One region of the Caulobacter sp. FW305-C-30-S16 genome, then DNA from elsewhere that is predicted to be linked to it. Evidence: predicted binding sites of a transcription regulator. Region 1 holds the regulator's gene; the other holds the start of a gene.
The links. The regulator LexA, encoded in region 1, represses DNA repair genes until DNA is damaged. The targets are predictions, from matches to a motif close to ATGTTCNCNANNTGTTCT.
Positions count from the first base shown of each region.

Region 2: the regulator LexA is predicted to act here: its motif matches at 1,822-1,839, upstream of recA (recombinase RecA).

Region 1 is NZ_JBYSYH010000003.1:327,237-337,821, forward strand. Features, by position in the region: gene trpE (anthranilate synthase component I) at 1-398, shown strand, start outside; gene AC3WJT_RS13655 (TonB family protein) at 461-865, shown strand; gene AC3WJT_RS13660 (hypothetical protein) at 862-1,101, opposite strand; gene AC3WJT_RS13665 (anthranilate synthase component II) at 1,167-1,757, shown strand; gene trpD (anthranilate phosphoribosyltransferase) at 1,761-2,771, shown strand; gene trpC (indole-3-glycerol phosphate synthase TrpC) at 2,768-3,559, shown strand; gene AC3WJT_RS13680 (hypothetical protein) at 3,556-3,804, opposite strand; gene lexA (transcriptional repressor LexA) at 3,986-4,687, shown strand; gene AC3WJT_RS13690 (ComEC/Rec2 family competence protein) at 4,881-6,980, opposite strand; gene gltX (glutamate--tRNA ligase) at 7,018-8,430, shown strand; gene gltA (citrate synthase) at 8,492-9,772, shown strand; gene AC3WJT_RS13705 (TraB/GumN family protein) at 9,866-10,585, opposite strand, start outside.
Region 2 is NZ_JBYSYH010000004.1:298,940-305,469, forward strand. Features, by position in the region: gene alaS (alanine--tRNA ligase) at 1-291, opposite strand, end outside; gene recA (recombinase RecA) at 683-1,750, opposite strand; gene AC3WJT_RS16125 (EAL domain-containing protein) at 2,005-3,639, shown strand; gene AC3WJT_RS16130 (site-2 protease family protein) at 3,682-4,431, shown strand; gene AC3WJT_RS16135 (sulfate/molybdate ABC transporter ATP-binding protein) at 4,512-5,552, shown strand; gene AC3WJT_RS16140 (DUF885 domain-containing protein) at 5,573-6,530, opposite strand, start outside.

The sequences.
Region 1 (10,585 bases):
GCTTCATCATCGAGCGCTACAGCCACGTGATGCACATCGTCTCGAACGTCGAGGGCGATGCGCCGGATGGCCTGGATCCCGTCGACGTGCTGATGGCCGCCCTGCCGGCCGGCACCCTGTCGGGCGCGCCGAAGGTGCGGGCGATGGAGATCATCGACGAACTGGAGATCGAGAAGCGCGGCCTGGGCTACGCCGGGGCGGTCGGCTACTTCGGCGCCGACGGCTCGGTCGACACCTGCATCGTGCTGCGCACAGCGCTGGTCAAGGACGGGACCATGTACGTCCAGGCCGGCGGCGGCGTCGTCGCCGACAGCGACCCGGACGCCGAGTACGACGAGACCCTGCACAAGTCGAACGCCCTGCGCCGAGCAGCGGCGGAGGCCTGGCGGTTCAGCTAGGCTGCTTGGCGACGCCTGGAGAGCATGCTAGCGCAACCGCTACCTTCGGGAGAGCGACCGCGATGAGCTTTCGTTTGAAGTCCGCGCTGCTAGTCATCGTGTTGACCGGAACCGTCGCGAGCGTCGCTGGCGCGGAGGACTCTGTTACGGCGTCTGCCACGCTCATCGCACACCCGGTCTGGCAGAGGATGCCGACCGGGCGCGACGTGGCCAGTCATTATCCGGAGAAAGCCCTGTCCGCCGGACTGAGCGGCGGGGCGATCGTCGAATGCAAGGTCACGCCGAAGGGCCGGTTGCAGTCGTGCACCCTGATCAGCGAGACGCCGGAAGGATATGATTTCGGCAAGGCTGTGCTGAAGCTCGCCTACTTTTTCAAGATGGCCGAAGTTGATGGAGACGGCGCTCCGACCACCGGGCGACTGGTCAGGCTGCCGCTTGAATTTCATCTGTCCGGCGGAACGCGCTAGTTGTTCTCACTGGCCGAGACGACCTCGGCGCTCGACGCTTCCGGCTCCAGCGCCAGCCGGCTGGTCGTGACCGGCGGGGCCATGACCATCGCCACCGCGAACGCCAGCGCCGACACGGCCGCGAACAGCGCCGCGGCCAGCGCCGCCAGCAGGCTGTCCTTCTCCAGCGGAGCCTTCAGCAGCCCCTTGGCATAGGCCATGGCCTCGTGGTCGAGAACGGAATCAGCGTGCGCCATGGCTGACAGGATGAAGCGCGCCGCCCCTTGGCGCAAACCCCGCCACCGCCTAGAACAGCGGGGCCATGATCCTCGTCATCGATAACTACGACAGCTTTACCTACAACCTCGTTCACTACCTGAACGAACTGGGGGCGGAGACGGCTGTCTGGCGCAACGATGCGCTGACGGTGCAGGAAGCGCTCGGGATGAAGCCCGAGGCCGTGCTGCTGTCGCCCGGACCCTGCGCGCCGGACCAGGCGGGGATCTGCCTGCCGCTGCTGCGCGGCGCGCCGGAAGACCTGCCGATCCTCGGCGTCTGTCTCGGCCACCAGGCCATCGGTCAGGCCTACGGCGGCGAGGTCGTGCGGGCCAAGTCGATCATGCACGGCAAGACGAGCCCGATCCATCACACCGACAAGGGCATGTTCAAGGGCATGCCCAACCCCTTCACGGCGGCCCGCTATCACAGCCTGTCGGTGCCCAAGGAAAGCCTGCCGGACGTTCTGGAGGTCACCGCCTGGACGGACGACGGCGAGATCATGGGCTTCCAGCACAGGACCCGCCCGGTGCACGGCGTGCAGTTCCATCCCGAGTCGATCGCCACTGAGGGCGGCCACATCCTGCTGGCCAATTTCCTCGACCTGGCGGGCGTGAAACGCGCAGAAGCCGTCTAGACCGTGTCCGACGCCTTCAAGCCCCTGCTGAGCCGTCTGGCTGACGGCGCGACGCTGTCGGAAGAGGACGCCGAGGCGTTCTTCGGCGCCTGCCTGCGCGGCGAACCCACCCCCGCCCAGGTGGCGGCGGCGGTCACCGCAATCCGGCTGCGCGGCGAGACCGTCGGCGAAATCGTCGCCTGCGCACGCGCCATGCGCCGCGCCGCGGTGCATCTGGATCTGCCCTACGAAACGGTCGACGTCTGCGGCACCGGCGGCGACGGCCTGCATACGCTGAACATCTCCACGGCCGTCGGGTTCGTGGCGGCGGGCGGCGGACTGAAGGTCGCCAAGCACGGCAATCGGGCGATCACCAGCAAGTCCGGCACCGCCGACGTGCTGGCGGCGCTGGGCGTCAATATCGACCCCGGTCTCGACAAGCAGCGCAAGGCGCTGGACGAGGCCGGCATCTGCTTCCTGTTCGCCCAGGCGCACCACGGGGCGATGAAGCACGTCTCGCCGATCCGGCAGCAGCTTGGTTTCCGTACGATTTTCAATCTGTTGGGCCCATTGACCAATCCAGCCGGCGCCAGGCGCCAGGTGGTCGGCGTCTCGGCGCCGCGCTTCGTTGAGCCGATCGCCCACGCGCTCGGCGCGCTCGGCGCGACCCGCGCCTGGTCAGTGCACGGCCAGGGCATGGACGAGCTGACCATCACCGGCGAGACCGAGGTCGCCGAATGGCGCGACGGCGGCGTCCGCCTGTTTCAGATTACGCCGGAAGCCGTTGGATTGCATCGCGGTTCGCTCGCGGACCTCACCGGCGGAGACCCCGAGTTCAACGCCGCGGCGCTGCGCGACCTGCTGAACGGCCAGACCGGCGCCTATCGCGACATCGTGCTGCTGAATACCGCCGCCGCCTTCCTCGTCGCCGACACGGTCGAAACCCTTCGCGAGGGCGTCGAGTTGGCTCGGAAGGTGATCGACGACGGCCGGGCGCTGAAGGCGCTGGAGACCCTGATCGCGGTGACCGCGTGACCGACATTCTGGCGAGGATCGCCGCCTACAAGCGCGATGAAGTGGCCGAACGGAAGCCCGCGCGGTCGCTCGCCGAGGTCGAGGCGGCTGCACGGGGCGCCGACGCTCCGCGCGGGTTCAAGGCCGCCCTCGAACGTCATCACGCGCCCGGCCGCCTGTCCCTGATCGCAGAGATCAAGAAGGCGAGCCCGTCCAAGGGCCTGATCCGGGCGGACTTCGATCCCCCCGCGCTGGCCCGCGCCTATGAAGCCGGGGGCGCGGCCTGCCTGTCGGTCCTGACCGACGGGCCGAGCTTCCAGGGCGCGGACGGCTATCTGGTCGTGGCCCGCGCCGCCACCGCCCTGCCCTGTATTCGCAAGGACTTCCTCGTCGACCCCTGGCAGGTCGCCGAGTCCCGCGCGCTCGGCGCCGACGCCATCCTCGTCATCCTGGCGATGATCGACGACGCGCTCGCCGCCGACCTGATGGCCGAGGCCGCCCGCTACGGCATGGACGCGCTGGTCGAGGTGCATGACGAGGCCGAGATGGACCGCGCCGGAGCACTCGGCGCGACGCTGGTAGGCGTGAACAACCGCGATCTGAAGACCTTCACGGTCGATCTGGCCATCACCGAACGCCTCGCCGACCGGGCGCCGGCCGGCGCGCTGCTGGTCACTGAAAGCGGCATCTTCACCGCCGCAGACGCCGCGCGACTGGAAGGCTCCGGAGCGAAGGCGATGCTGGTCGGCGAGAGCCTGATGCGCCAGGCGGATGTGGAAGCAGCGACAAGGGCGTTGCTGGGCGCTTAGCCCCTCACCGCCGCGGGCCGTAGCGATTCCACGTCCCCGCCAGGCCGCACCTTCCGGCCCATGGTCCAGTTGGACTGCATCCGCACCTTTGGATTGGGCGTGCTCCAGATCTCGCCGCTGTCGTCGAGGGCGACGACCCAGATCAGGTGATGCTCGGGCCCGTAGTCGATCACGGCGATCGCCTGCCCGGGGCCCTTGCCCTCGACAGTCATCGGAATCGGGGTCTGCAGTTCGGTGAACGACATGGTCTCTCGCGGGCTTGCTACGTCGTCGAAACGACCAGCAAGCGCCCGTGTTCCCTCGCTTTTTCGTGAGCTCCCTGAGCCTCCCAGGGCCGTTAACTTGACAGAAACCAAGAACGCCTAGAGAACATCGACAGTTGTTAGCGGTTTGTTCCGCGACAGATTCGGTGACGAGGCCCGGCAGATGCTCACTCGCAAACAGCACGAACTGCTCATGTTCATTCACGAGCGGATCAAGGAGAGCGGCGTTTCGCCTTCGTTTGACGAGATGAAGGAGGCGCTCGATCTGGCCTCCAAGTCAGGCATCCACCGCCTGATCACGGCGCTGGAGGAACGCGGCTTCCTGCGCCGCCTGCCGCACCGGGCGCGCGCGCTTGAAGTCACCAAGCTGCCGCAGCAGGCGACAACCTCCGCCCCGTCCGGCGGTCGGCAGGCCTTCAAGCCGCAAGTCGTGACCGGCGACAAGCCGAGCGCTTCGTCGGCGCCGATCATCGCCAACGATGTCCGCGAGATTCCCCTGCTCGGCCGCATCGCCGCCGGCTCGCCGATCGAGGCGCTGCAGGTCGAGCGCGAGAAGATGCTGGTCTCCGAGAGCATGCTCGGCGCCGGCGAACACTATGTGCTCGAGGTGCAGGGCGACTCGATGATCGAGGCCGGGATCCTCGACGGCGACTTCGTGCTGATCCGCAAGACCGACACGGCCCACAGCGGCGAGATCGTCGTGGCGCTGGTGATGGGCGAGGAAGCCACGCTCAAGCGCCTGCGCCGCAAGGGCGCCAGCATCGCGCTGGAAGCGGCCAACCCGAAGTACCAGACCCGCGTCTACGGCCCCGACCAGGTCGAGGTCCAGGGCAAGCTCGTCGGGCTGATCCGCAAGTATCACTAGACCCGTAGGCGATGCTCCCCACCCTTGTGGGAAGCTGTCACGCGTAGCGTGACTGAGGGGGAGTCGGTGCACGGAATCCCCTCCACCAGGCTCCGCGTGGTCCCCCTCCCCAGCGAAGCTCGGGAGGATTGTTGTGAAGGCGACCCAGTCACTGCCGCAATGCCGATTTCCGCGTCACGGCTAGTCGTGGGTTCTACCCCGTCCACGGCCGCCTTCCCCTCAAGTCGTTCGCCCACCTGACCCGCCATCCGCCCGGCGTCCGCCACAGCTCCGCCGAGCCGCCCTGGGCGAAGTCGCGCGCGGATAGCAGGAACGCATCCTCACAGCCGCGGCCGTGCGGATCCGAGCGCAGGATCACCAGTCGGCCGGGCGCGCAAAGCTGATCATAAACAGTCCGCCTCGGCGGCCTCTTGCCCGACCAGAAGGCCAGGTCGGCGCCCGTGCCCGGACGACAGGCGAAACGATCGCAGGCGAACAGGCCGTCCCGCGCCCTCTCCGGATCCGCGCTGATCGCAAGGCCACGCCTGCGCGCCCAGAGGTCGGCGGCGAAGCGGCGGGCCTCCGGCCGCAGCAGGATGGCGTCCCGTCCCTGCCGAACCGCCACGGCAGCCCCGTCAGAGGCGATCCAGACGTCCGGCGGCTCGGGCCGGGGCCAGATCAGCACCGCCATCGCCAGCGGCGCGCCGAGCCAGCGCAGACGGCCCTTCCACAGACACAGCAGCATGATGCCAAGGAACGCGGTCGGCAAAGCTGCGCCGGGCGCGCTGGCGATGACCATCTGGGCTCCGGGCTGCACAGCGGTCGCGTGGGCGACGCCGACCATCGCATCGATCCCCTGCCCCGCCACCCACAGGAACGGACCGCCGAGGCCGAGCGACTCCAGCGCGCCGCCGAGCGCGAGGAACGGCATGATGACGAAGCTCGACAGTGGCGAGACCAGCAGATTGGCGAACAGGCCATAGCTGGCCATACGGTTGAAGTGGTGCATCGCGAACGGCCCCGTCGCCAGACCCGCCACGAAGCTGGCCGCCAGCGCCGCAAGCACCCAGACCACGACCGCCTGCGGCCCGCGGATCCACCAGGGCGTCGAGATCTCCCGCACCGGTCTGGGCCAGGCCTCGGCCAGGGCCACCAGCGCCGTGGTCGCGGCGAACGACATCTGGAAGCCGGGCGCGGCGGCAGCTTCGGGCTGCAGCGCCAGGATGATCAACGCGGCCACCGCCAGCGTGCGCAGGCTGATCGCCTGGCGGTCGAACAGGATGGCGGCGAAGGCGACCGAGGCGGTGATCGCCGCGCGCTCGGCCGGCGGCGGAGCGCCCGACACCACCAGATAGGTCGCGACCGCCAGAAGGCCGGCCGAAGCCGCGACCTTCTTGCCCGACACTCTCAACGCCAGCCACGGCCAGAGCGCGACCAGCAACCGCACCGCCGCGAAGACGAAGCCTCCGACGATGGCCATATGCAGGCCCGAGATCGACAGGATATGCGCCAGGCCCGAGGCGCGCATGTCCTCTGTCTGCTGTGGCGTGATCCAGGCCTCGTGTCCGGTGACCATCGCCGCGCCGATGCCGCCGCTGGCCTCGCCCATCCGCGCGACGATCCGCTCCGCCAGCCGCCAGCGCGCCGCGTTGATGGCCATGGTCATCCTCAGACGCCAGGGCGGGCGCGACAGGGCGGCCGCCTCCGGCGCACCGAGCGAGAAGCCGACACCCCCGACGCGGTCGAACCAGGCATCGCGGGCGAAGTCGTAGGCGCCCGGACTGGCCGGGTCGGGCGGCGGCCCGATCATCGCCCGCAGGCGGATCGCCGAGCCCGGCGGCGACGGCGCTATTCCCTCGCGCAACGTGACCCGCACCCGCACCGGCGTCTCTTCCGGCGCGAGGCCCGAGACCCACTCCGGCGCGACCAGCACGCGCATGCCGCCGGCGCCCCGGCTGGGCACATCGACGACCCAGCCCTCAATCCAGCGTGGCGTGTCGGCCGGCGGCGCGATCGGCCCCGCGACCAGGTCCGACCGGAGCTTGGCCCCCAGCAGCCCGGTCGCGGCGAAGGCCGCCAGGACGGCGGCGACCACGATCAGGCCGTCTCCGCGCCAGCGTCGGGCCGCCCAGGCGGCGGCGACCGCCGCGACCGCCAGGAGCATCGCCAGCCACAGGGGCGGCTCGACCCTCAGGGTCATATATCCGGCCCCGCCCAGGCCGAACGCCACCGGCGTCCAGAGCGTCCAGCGGCTCGCCTGTGCGGCGAATTCAGCGTGCAGGCCGGCAAGGCTATGAGCGGCGCGAGCGACCATGCTAAGAGGCGCCCCCGACCTTCCAGACCCTCCCGAGATGTCCGACTCCAGGCCCGTCGTCACCCGAATCGCCCCCTCGCCGACCGGCTCCATGCACATCGGCACGGCGCGCACCGCCCTGTTCAACTACCTATACGCGAAACACACGGGTGGTCGCTTCCTTTTGCGTGTCGAGGACACCGATCGTGAGCGCTCGACCGAGGCGGCCGTGCAGGTGATCTTCGACGGACTTGCCTGGCTGGGCCTGCCGTTCGACGGCGAGCCGGTGTTCCAGGCCGCCCGCGCCGACCGGCACCGCGCCGTGGTCCTGGAGCTGCTCGAGGCCGGCAAGGCCTACCGCTGCTGGCTGTCCGGCGACGAGCTCACCGCCGCCCGCGAGAAGGCCCAGGCCGCCGGCCACGCCCTGCGCTCGCCCTGGCGCGACAAGGACCCCTCGCCTGAGGACCTGGCCCGGCCGCATGCCATCCGTTTCCGCGGCCCGAAGAACGGCGACACCGTGGTCAGCGACCTGGTCCAGGGCGCGGTCACGTTCCGCAACCGGGATCTGGACGATCTGGTCCTGCTGCGCTCGGACGGCGCGCCGACCTACAACCTCGCCGTGGTGGTCGATGACCACGACATGGACGTCACCCACATCATCCGCGGCGACGACCATCTGAACAACGCCGCCCGCCAGTGCCTGATCTACCAGGCGATGGGCTGGGTGGTTCCCGCCTTCGCCCATATCCCGCTGATCCATGGCGAGGACGGCGCCAAGCTGTCCAAGCGCCACGGCGCCACGGCGGTGACCGATTTCGCCAGCCTGGGCTATCTGCCCGAAGCGATGCGCAACTACCTGGCCCGCCTGGGCTGGAGCCACGGCGACGACGAACTGTTCAGCGACGCCGAGGCCATCGCCTGGTTCGACATCGCCGACGCCAACAAGGGCGCGTCGCGGCTCGACTGGGACAAGCTGAACTACGTCAACGCCCACTACATCCGGCTGGCCGATGACGCCCGGCTGGCCGATCTGGTCGCCGATGTCTTCGTCACACGGGGCGATCCGCTCGACGCCGCCCGCAAGGCGCACGCCCTGCGGGCCATCCCGCTGGTCAAGGAGCGGGCCAAGACCATCGTCGAGCTGGCCGATCAGCTGACCTTCCTGTTCCGCGCCCGGCCGATCGTGCTCGACGACAAGGCCCGCGGCCAATTGACCGACGAGACCCGCGCGCGCCTGTCGCGGCTGCGGGTCGTGCTGGCGGCCGCCAACGACTGGAGCGCCGGGGCGCTCGAGGCGCTGTTGAAGGCGTTCGCCGAATCCGAGGCCGTCGGCTTCGGCAAGTTCGGGCCCGCCCTGCGGGCGATCCTGACCGGTGGAGCGGCATCGCCCGACCTCGGCCGCACGCTTTCCGCGCTCGGTCGCGAGGAGAGTCTGGCGCGGCTTGACGATGCGCTTTCGCCTGACGCGTGAACCGTTATAACGACCTCAAACGCCCGTTCGGGCCTATGTGTGTTTTCAAGAGGACTCAGGCATGACCGATAAGGCGATGCTGACGATCGGGACCCAGAGCTTCGAGCTGCCGATCATCCGCGGAACGACGGGCCCCGACGTGGTCGACGTTCGCAAGTGGTACGCGGACTCCGACACCTTCACGTTTGATCCGGGTTTCACCTCGACGGCGTCCTGCGAGAGCAAGATCACCTTCATCGACGGTGACGCCGGTGTCCTGCTGCACCGCGGCTATCCGATCGACCAGCTGGCCGAGAAGTCGAGCTTCCTGGAAGTCAGCTACCTGCTCCTGCACGGCGAGCTCCCGTCGGCTGCCGAGCGTGAGAAGTTCGAGACGACGATCACGCGCCACACGATGCTGCACGCGCAGTTCGACCGCTTCTTCGAAGGCTTCCGTCGCGACGCCCACCCGATGGCGGTGATGACCGGCGCGGTCGGCGCCCTGTCGGCCTTCTATGCCGACAGCATCAACGTCGACGATCCCATCGAGCGCGAGATCTCGGCCCACCGTCTGATCGCCAAGATGCCGACCATCGCGGCGCGCGCGTTCAAATACACGATCGGCCAGCCGTTCATCAGCCCGCGCAACGACCTGACCTACGCGGAGAACTTCCTGCGCATGTGCTTCGCCGTGCCGGCGGAAGACTACAAGCCCAACCCGATCCTGACCCGGGCCATGGACCGGATCTTCATCCTGCATGCGGACCACGAGCAGAACGCTTCGACCTCGACGGTGCGTCTGGCCGGCTCGTCGGGCGCGCACCCGTTCGCCTGCATCGCCGCCGGCATCGCCTGCCTCTGGGGCCCGTCGCACGGCGGGGCCAACCAGGAAGCGCTGGAAATGCTCGAACAGATCGGGACGGTCGACAAGATCCCCGAGTTCATCCAGGGCGTGAAGGACCGCAAGTACAAGCTGATGGGCTTCGGCCACCGCGTGTACAAGAACTTCGATCCCCGGGCGAAGGTCATGCAGAAGACCTGCCACGAGGTGCTCGGCGAGCTGGGCGTCAACGACCCGCTGCTGGAAGTGGCCATGGAGCTGGAGAAGATCGCCCTCAGCGATCCCTACTTCATCGACCGCAAGCTCTACCCGAACATCGATTTCTATTCCGGCATCACCCTGCGGGCGATGGGCTTCCCGACCAACATGTTCACCGTGCTGTTCGCGCTGGCCCGCACCGTCGGCTGGATCAGCCAGTGGAAGGAAATGTTCGAGGATCCCGGCCGCAAGATCGGCCGTCCGCGCCAGCTCTACACCGGCGCGACGTTCCGCGACTACACGCCGATCGACAAGCGCGGCTGAGAACGCGGGGACATGTACCGAAGGTACGTGTCCCCCAATGGAGCCAGCGCTGAATCTTGATTAGGGGACACGTACCTTCGGTACATGTCCCCTCTACGGCAGCGCCTCACCCGGCCCCGCGACATCAAAGCCCTTGTCCCGCAGCTGTTCGAGGACGCCGTCTTCCGCCAGCAGGCGGCGCAGTCCGATGACCGCCACGGCCTTGCCCGGCTTCTTCAGCGCCGTCGCGATGGCGGCCGCGTCGTCGCGGGACTGACGCCGCCACAGCTCCGCGCCGCCCGACAGCAGGAGCAGACAGCCGTCGAAGTTGCGCGGCGCGGTCAGGGCCAGGGCGACATCGCCACGGGCCCATCCGGCAGCTGACGCGCGCACCCGCGCCTCGGACGTTTCGATGTCTTCCAGCGCACTCTCAAGGCATTGCTGATGGATCGCCGGCGTCAGACCGGCGATCGCCGCGCGGGCGAAAGGCACGGCCTTGTACTGCGCCGAATAGGTCACCTTCACCTTCCGCTTCTTCGCCGCCGCGGTCACGGCCGCGCGGGTATAGGTCCAGCCCTTCTTGCGGTCGCGGCTGTCGCCATAGACGAGCGCCCCGGCGACCAGCGGGGTCCAGCCGGCATAGCGGCTGGCCGGCTGGCCGAGACGGGTCCGCGCGGCCACGAACCGCGCGCGCAACGCCGGCGACAGGCCGGGCTCGAGCGGGGTTTTCGACTTCAACTGGGCGCGGATCTTCAGCAGGGCGGGCAGATCGCGCAGGCCCGCCGTCATCGATGTCCCCATCAACAGGCTGTTCGCCCCGGTCAGCCGGCGCTC
Region 2 (6,530 bases), on a different contig from region 1:
CGAGAAGTTGCCGAGCATCTCGAAGAAGGTGTGGTGGCGGGCGGTGTAGCCGACGTTGTCCAGGTCGTTGTGCTTGCCGCCGGCGCGCACGCACTTCTGCGAGGACACCGCACGCGGCGTCGGCGGCGTCTCCGCGCCGGTGAACATGTTCTTGAACGGCACCATGCCGGCGTTGACGAACAGCAGCGTCGGATCGTTCTGCGGCACCAGCGGGGCCGAGGCGGTCACGGCGTGCCCGTTGCTCCCGAAATAGTCCAGGAACGCGCTGCGGATATCGTTGAGACTCTTCATCGTTCGGCCAGGTCGCTGTCGGTCCGGGGCGCCGCCCCCTCGCCGGGATGGAATGGAACCGGCTCCTTAACCAACGGCCGCCCGCGCCACAAAGGAAAAGGCGCGCGAGAGGGGAATCCGCGACCGGCTGGACGGTCGTGAAGCAACCCTCTCCCGGAGGGAGAAGGAGGGCTAGGGGTCACGGCCTGGGTCGGCAGGGTTCGTAAGCCCGCATCCGTCGGCTACGCCGACACCTTCTTCCGCCGGGAGCAGGAAACGATCGGACGAAAAAGGACGCCCGGCGGTGGCGCCGGACGTCCTTCAATCGCGGTGCGCCCCGCGGGGCCACGCGGGCTGCGGGTGGGCGAACGCCCGGCGCGGAGAGGCGCGCCGCGAAAGCCTTCGCCCGGGGCTAGTCCTCGTCTTCGCCCTCGGTGGGACCGACGAGCAGTTCCTCCTCGATGATCTCGGACTTGCCGCGCACGGCGTCCTCGATCTGTTTGGCGATGTCGGGATTCTTCTTGAGGAACTCGCGGACATTGTCGCGGCCCTGGCCGATGCGCTGGTCGCCGAAGGAGAACCAGGAGCCCGACTTGTCGATCACACCGGCCTTGACGCCAAGGTCGATGATCTCGCCGAGCTTGGAGATGCCCTCGCCGTACATGATGTCGAACTCGACCTCGCGGAACGGCGGGGCGACCTTGTTCTTGACCACCTTCACCCGGACGTTGTTGCCGACGATCTCGTCGCGGATCTTGACCGAACCCGTGCGGCGGATGTCCAGGCGCACCGAGGCGTAAAACTTCAGGGCGTTGCCGCCCGTGGTCGTTTCCGGGCTGCCGTACATCACGCCGATCTTCATACGGATCTGGTTGATGAAGATGACCAGGGTGCCGGCCTTGGAGATGGAGGCGGTCAGCTTGCGCAGCGCCTGGCTCATCAGACGGGCCTGAAGGCCCGGCAGGCTGTCGCCCATCTCACCTTCGATTTCGGCGCGCGGCGTCAGGGCCGCGACCGAGTCGATGACGATCACGTCGACGGCGCCGGACCGCACCAGGGTGTCAGTGATCTCGAGCGCCTGCTCGCCGGTGTCCGGCTGGGACACCAGCAGGTCATCGAGATTGACGCCCAGCTTGCGCGCGTACTGCGGATCCAGGGCGTGCTCGGCGTCGACGAAGGCGGCGGTTCCGCCGGCCTTCTGGACCTCGGCCACGACATGCAGGGCCAGGGTCGTCTTGCCCGAGCTTTCCGGACCGTAGATCTCGACCACCCGCCCCTTGGGCAGACCGCCGATGCCCAGCGCGATGTCGAGCCCGAGCGAGCCGGTGGGCACCGCCTCGACCTCGATCTTGCTCTTGGAGCCCAGCCGCATCACCGAGCCCTTGCCGAAGGCCCGATCGATCTGCGTCAGCGCCGCTTCGAGCGCGCGCTGCTTGTCACCTTCGTCGCGTGTCACGAGTCTCAAAGCCGCCTGGTTCATGGGAGCCGTCCTTATTCCACGATTCTGCCGGGCCGCGTGGCCCACGGACAAACTTTGATCATGGTTTGTTCCGGTTGGCAATATGTTCTCATTGTTGCGCGCAGAAATTGTATTTCGTCCTGGCCGCCGGGTTTCCGGCCCGCCTCCTCAGATGTCCGCCGACCCGGGTCGCAAAACGTCACGCCATGACGCCGGCGGCAACCGGGCCTTAAGGCCGTCCGTGCAAACTGGGCGGGTTCCGGGGAGTCTTCGCCTTGTCCATCGCCGCCCGCCGCCTGCTCGGCCTCGCCTTCGCCAACGCCGACATGTTGCTCGAGATTGAGTCCGGCGGGGTCATTCTGCTCGCCCTTGGCGCTGCCCAGGCCACCCTGGGCGTGGATGAGGCCGGGCTGGTCGGGCGATCTGTGGGTGATCTGGTGGTCGAGGCCGACCGGCCGATGCTGGACGCGCTGATCGCCGGGCTGGACGACGGGGCCCGCCGCGCGCCGCTGGTGGTGCGCGTGGCCGGCCAGCCGGGCCGTGCGGTCGCCTTCACCGCCCGTCGCCTGCCTCAGAACGAAGGACGGATTTCCTGCGCCCTGCTGTCCGCCGCCGCACCGCCGGCCGCCGGGTCGAGCGCCAGTGACGGGCTGCTGAGCCGCGACGGCTTCGAGGCGATCACCAAGTCCCTGATGGACGCCGCCAAGGCCACTGGCCAGCAACTGGAACTCGCGATGGTCGAGATGAACGGCCTGACCGACGCCAGCGCCCTGCTGGGGCCCGAGGCCGGCGCCGCGCTGGAGAGACAGGTCGCCGGGGCCCTGCGCGCCGAGTCCCTGCAGGGCTCCGGCGCCGCCAAGGTCGGCGACGACCGGTTCGTGCTGCTGCGCGAGCAGGGCGAGAACCCCGCGACCATGATCAAGCGCCTGACCCGGGTGGTGGCCAGCTGCGCCGGCGGCCAGAGCCTGGGCGCCGCAGCCCACGCCGTGCCGATGGAGTCTGGCTCGCCCGCCCGCCTTGCCCGCGCGCTGCGCTACGCCCTGGACGACTTCATCGAACAGGGTCTGAAGGATGTGCCGCCGATCACCCTGAGCCAGGCCATGGACCGGTCCGTGCGTCGCACCCTGACCAAGGCCGGCGAGCTGGGCGCGGCGGTCAGCCAGCGCCGGTTCACCCTCGCCTACCAGCCGGTCGTCGATATCCAGACCGGGATCGCGCATCACCACGAGGCGCTGGTCCGGTTCGAGGACGGCGGCAGTCCGTTCACCATGGTTCGCATGGCCGAGGAGTTCGACCTGATCGAGGAGCTCGACCAGGCGGTGGTCGAGCAGGTGATCCGCCAGCTCAAGGGCGACCGCACGGGCAAGGTCCGTCTGGCGGCCAACATTTCCGGCCGGTCGATCGGCAGCGAGATTTTCGTCGCGGGACTGGAGCGGATGATCAAGGCCGACGCGCGGCTGAAGGACCGGCTGATCTTCGAGGTCACCGAGAGCGCCGCCATCGATGACCTCGACCTCGCCAACCGGCATATCCAGAGCCTGCGCGGCCTCGGCTGCAAGGTCTGCCTCGACGACTTCGGCGCCGGGGCCGCCTCGTTCGCCTATCTGCAGCGGCTCAGCGTCGATGTGGTCAAGATCGACGGCCGCTATGTGCGCGACCTGGCCAGCGACGGCCGGGACGGCGCGCTGGTGCGGCACCTGGTGCAGCTGTGCAAGGAACTCAAGGTCAAGACCGTCGCCGAGATGGTCGAGACGGTCGAGATCGAGGACGCCGCCCGCAAGGCCGGCGTCGACTTCGCCCAGGGCTGGCTTTACGGCCGCCCCGCCGATCGCCCCGAGCCGGCGATCGTGCGGGAAACGGCGCCGCCGGTCGCGGCCCGTCGCGCGGGACTGAAAGAGCAGTGGGGGTAGCGCTCCGGCTCACGCATAGTGGCGTGACGGCCGGAGGGGCGAATGAGTCGGAACGGAATACTGCTGCTGAGCAGCTGGGTGCTGATCGGGATGACGCTGGTCCATGCGCCGCCCGCGCTGACCGGGATCCTGACATTCCTGTTCGTCATGGTCGGCTGGATCGTCGCGCTGGCCGTCCACGAGTTCAGCCACGCCTTTGTCGCCTGGAAGGCCGGCGATCACACGGTCGAGGCGGCCGGCTATCTGGGGTTTGATCCGCTCAAGTACGCCGACGTCGCCACCAGCATCGTCTTCCCCGTCATTGTCCTGGCGATCGGCGGGATCGCCCTGCCCGGCGGCGCGGTCTACCTGCGGCCGGACCTGATGCGCAGCGCGGCCTGGCGATCGGCCGCCTCGCTGGCCGGACCGGTCGGCACGCTGCTGGTGCTGATCGTGCTGTCGATCCTGCTGGCCGTCGGACCGGCCAGCGGCTGGGGCGGTCCGCTGTGGCCGGCCGTGGCGCTGCTGGCGCTGTTCCAGGCGATGGCCTTCTTCTTCAACCTGTTGCCCGTGCCCGGGCTGGACGGCTACGGCGTGATCCGCCCGTTCCTGCCGCCGGACCTGCAGGCGAAGGTGGCGCCGGTGGAGAAGGTGGCGATCTTCATTCTGATCGCGGTCGTGTTCTTCGTGCCGGGCGTGGCCGAGGCGCTGTTCGACGCGGCCCTGTTCCTGACCAGCCTGCTGGGCGTCGACACCCGGCAGATCGGCCAGGGCTACGTCAACTTCCACTTCTGGGAGTCCGGCGGCGGCTGACGCCGCCGCCCCGACGCCTCAGTCCCTCGCGCGCGCGAAATAGCCGTCGACCACGCGCCGCCACTGATTGAAACGCACTCATGTCCCTGGTCATCAATTCCGTCTCAAAGGCCTTTGGCCGCTTCCCGGCGCTGACAGATGTGTCGCTGACCGCCAGACAGGGTGAGTTTCTCGCCCTTCTGGGTCCGTCGGGATCGGGCAAGACCACCCTGTTGCGGATCCTTGCCGGACTGGAAGTTCCCGACGGCGGCGGGGTCACTTTCGACGGCGAGGACCTCCTCGCCCTCTCGGCGCGTGAACGCCGGATCGGCATGGTCTTTCAGCACTACGCCCTGTTCCGGCACATGACGGTGGCCGACAACATCGCCTTTGGCCTGAGCGTGCGGCCCCGGGCCACGCGGCCTTCAAGGGCCGATATCGCCCGCCGGGTCGAGAACTTGCTGAAACTCGTCCAGCTTGAGGGTCACGAAACCCGCTACCCCTCGCAACTGTCCGGCGGCCAGCGTCAGCGGGTGGCCCTGGCGCGGGCGCTGGCCATTGAACCGCGGATGCTGTTGCTCGACGAGCCGTTCGGAGCGCTCGACGCCAAGGTCCGCCGCGAACTGAGGCGCTGGCTTCGCCGGGTGCATGACGAAACCGGCGTGACCACCGTGTTCGTGACCCATGACCAGGAGGAAGCGCTGGATCTCGCTGACCGGGTCGCGATCCTGAAGGGAGGTCGCCTGGTTCAGGTAGGCGAGCCCCAGGCCGTGTACAACGCACCTGCCGACGCCTTCATCTATGACTTCCTGGGCGGCGCCGTTCGGCTGCGCGGCCAAGTCACGGACGGCGTTCTCTCGATCGGCGACTGGCGGACGGCCGCACCGATCGATGCGCCGTCCGGTCCCGTCGATGTCTTCTTCCGCCAGGACCAGGCGGTCATCAACGCCGTTGAAGGCGAAGGTTTCCTGGCCGTCGTGAAAGGCGCGGCGCATCGGGGACCGGCCATCCGCCTCGACCTCGAAGCCATGGGCGAACCCATCGAACTTCTGTTGACGGCAAGCGAGGTCCCCGACGCCGCCAGACCGGGCGCAAGTCTGCGCATCGCGCCACGGCGGCTCGAGCTGTTCGCGACAGGCTGACGCCGTGGAGCCGCCGACGGCTACTTCGCGCTGGCGATGTAGCCGTCGATGACCTTTTCCAGAACGGTGAGCGGGACGCCGCCGGACAGCAGGCCCGTGTCGTGGAACTTGCGAATGTCGAACTTCCGACCGAGCGCCTTGCGGGCCTTGTCGCGCAGGCGGAGCCATTCGATCTTGCCGACCATGTAGCTGCAGGCCTGGCCCGGCCAGACGACGTAGCGTTCGATCTCGGTGATCGCGCTGGCCTCCTGGTCGCCGATGCTGTCGACATAGTATTTGACCGCCTGCTCGCGGCTCCAGCGCTTGTGGTGCATGCCGCTGTCGACCACCAGCCGGACGGCGCGGAACATCGCGTCGTGCAGCATGCCGATCTGGCCCTCGGGATCGCCCTCGTACATGCCCATCTCGACCGCCAGCTGCTCGGCGTAGAGCGCCCAGCCTTCGCTGTAGCCGGAGAAGCCGATCATCTTGCGGATCAGCGGCAGGTCGCCGGCCTCGTTGTTCAGGGCCAGCTGCAAATGGTGGCCCGGAATGGCCTCGTGATAGGTCAGGGTCGACAGGGTGAAGCGCGGCTGTTCGGCGCTGTCCCGCAGGTTGATCCAGTAGATGCCCGGCCGGGACCCGTCGAGGGTCGGCGAGTTGTAGTAGCCGCCCGGCGCGCCGGCCTCGATGGCCTTGGGCACCCGGCGGATTTCCAGCGGGGCCTTGGGCAGCTGGCCGAAGTACTTCGGCAGCTTGGGCATGATCGCCTCGACCTTCTTGTTGAGGTCGGCGATCAGCTGGACCTTGCCCTCGTCGGTGTTGGGATAGTGCTGCTTCGGGTCGGCGTACATCTGACGGAAGCGCTCGCCGACCGTGCCGTTGGTGTAGCCGGCCTTGCGCATCAGCTTGTCGCACTGGGCGCCGAGACTGGCGACCATGTCCAGACCGGTCTGGTGGACCTCGTCCGGCGTGATCTGCGAGGTCGTGTAGTTCTCC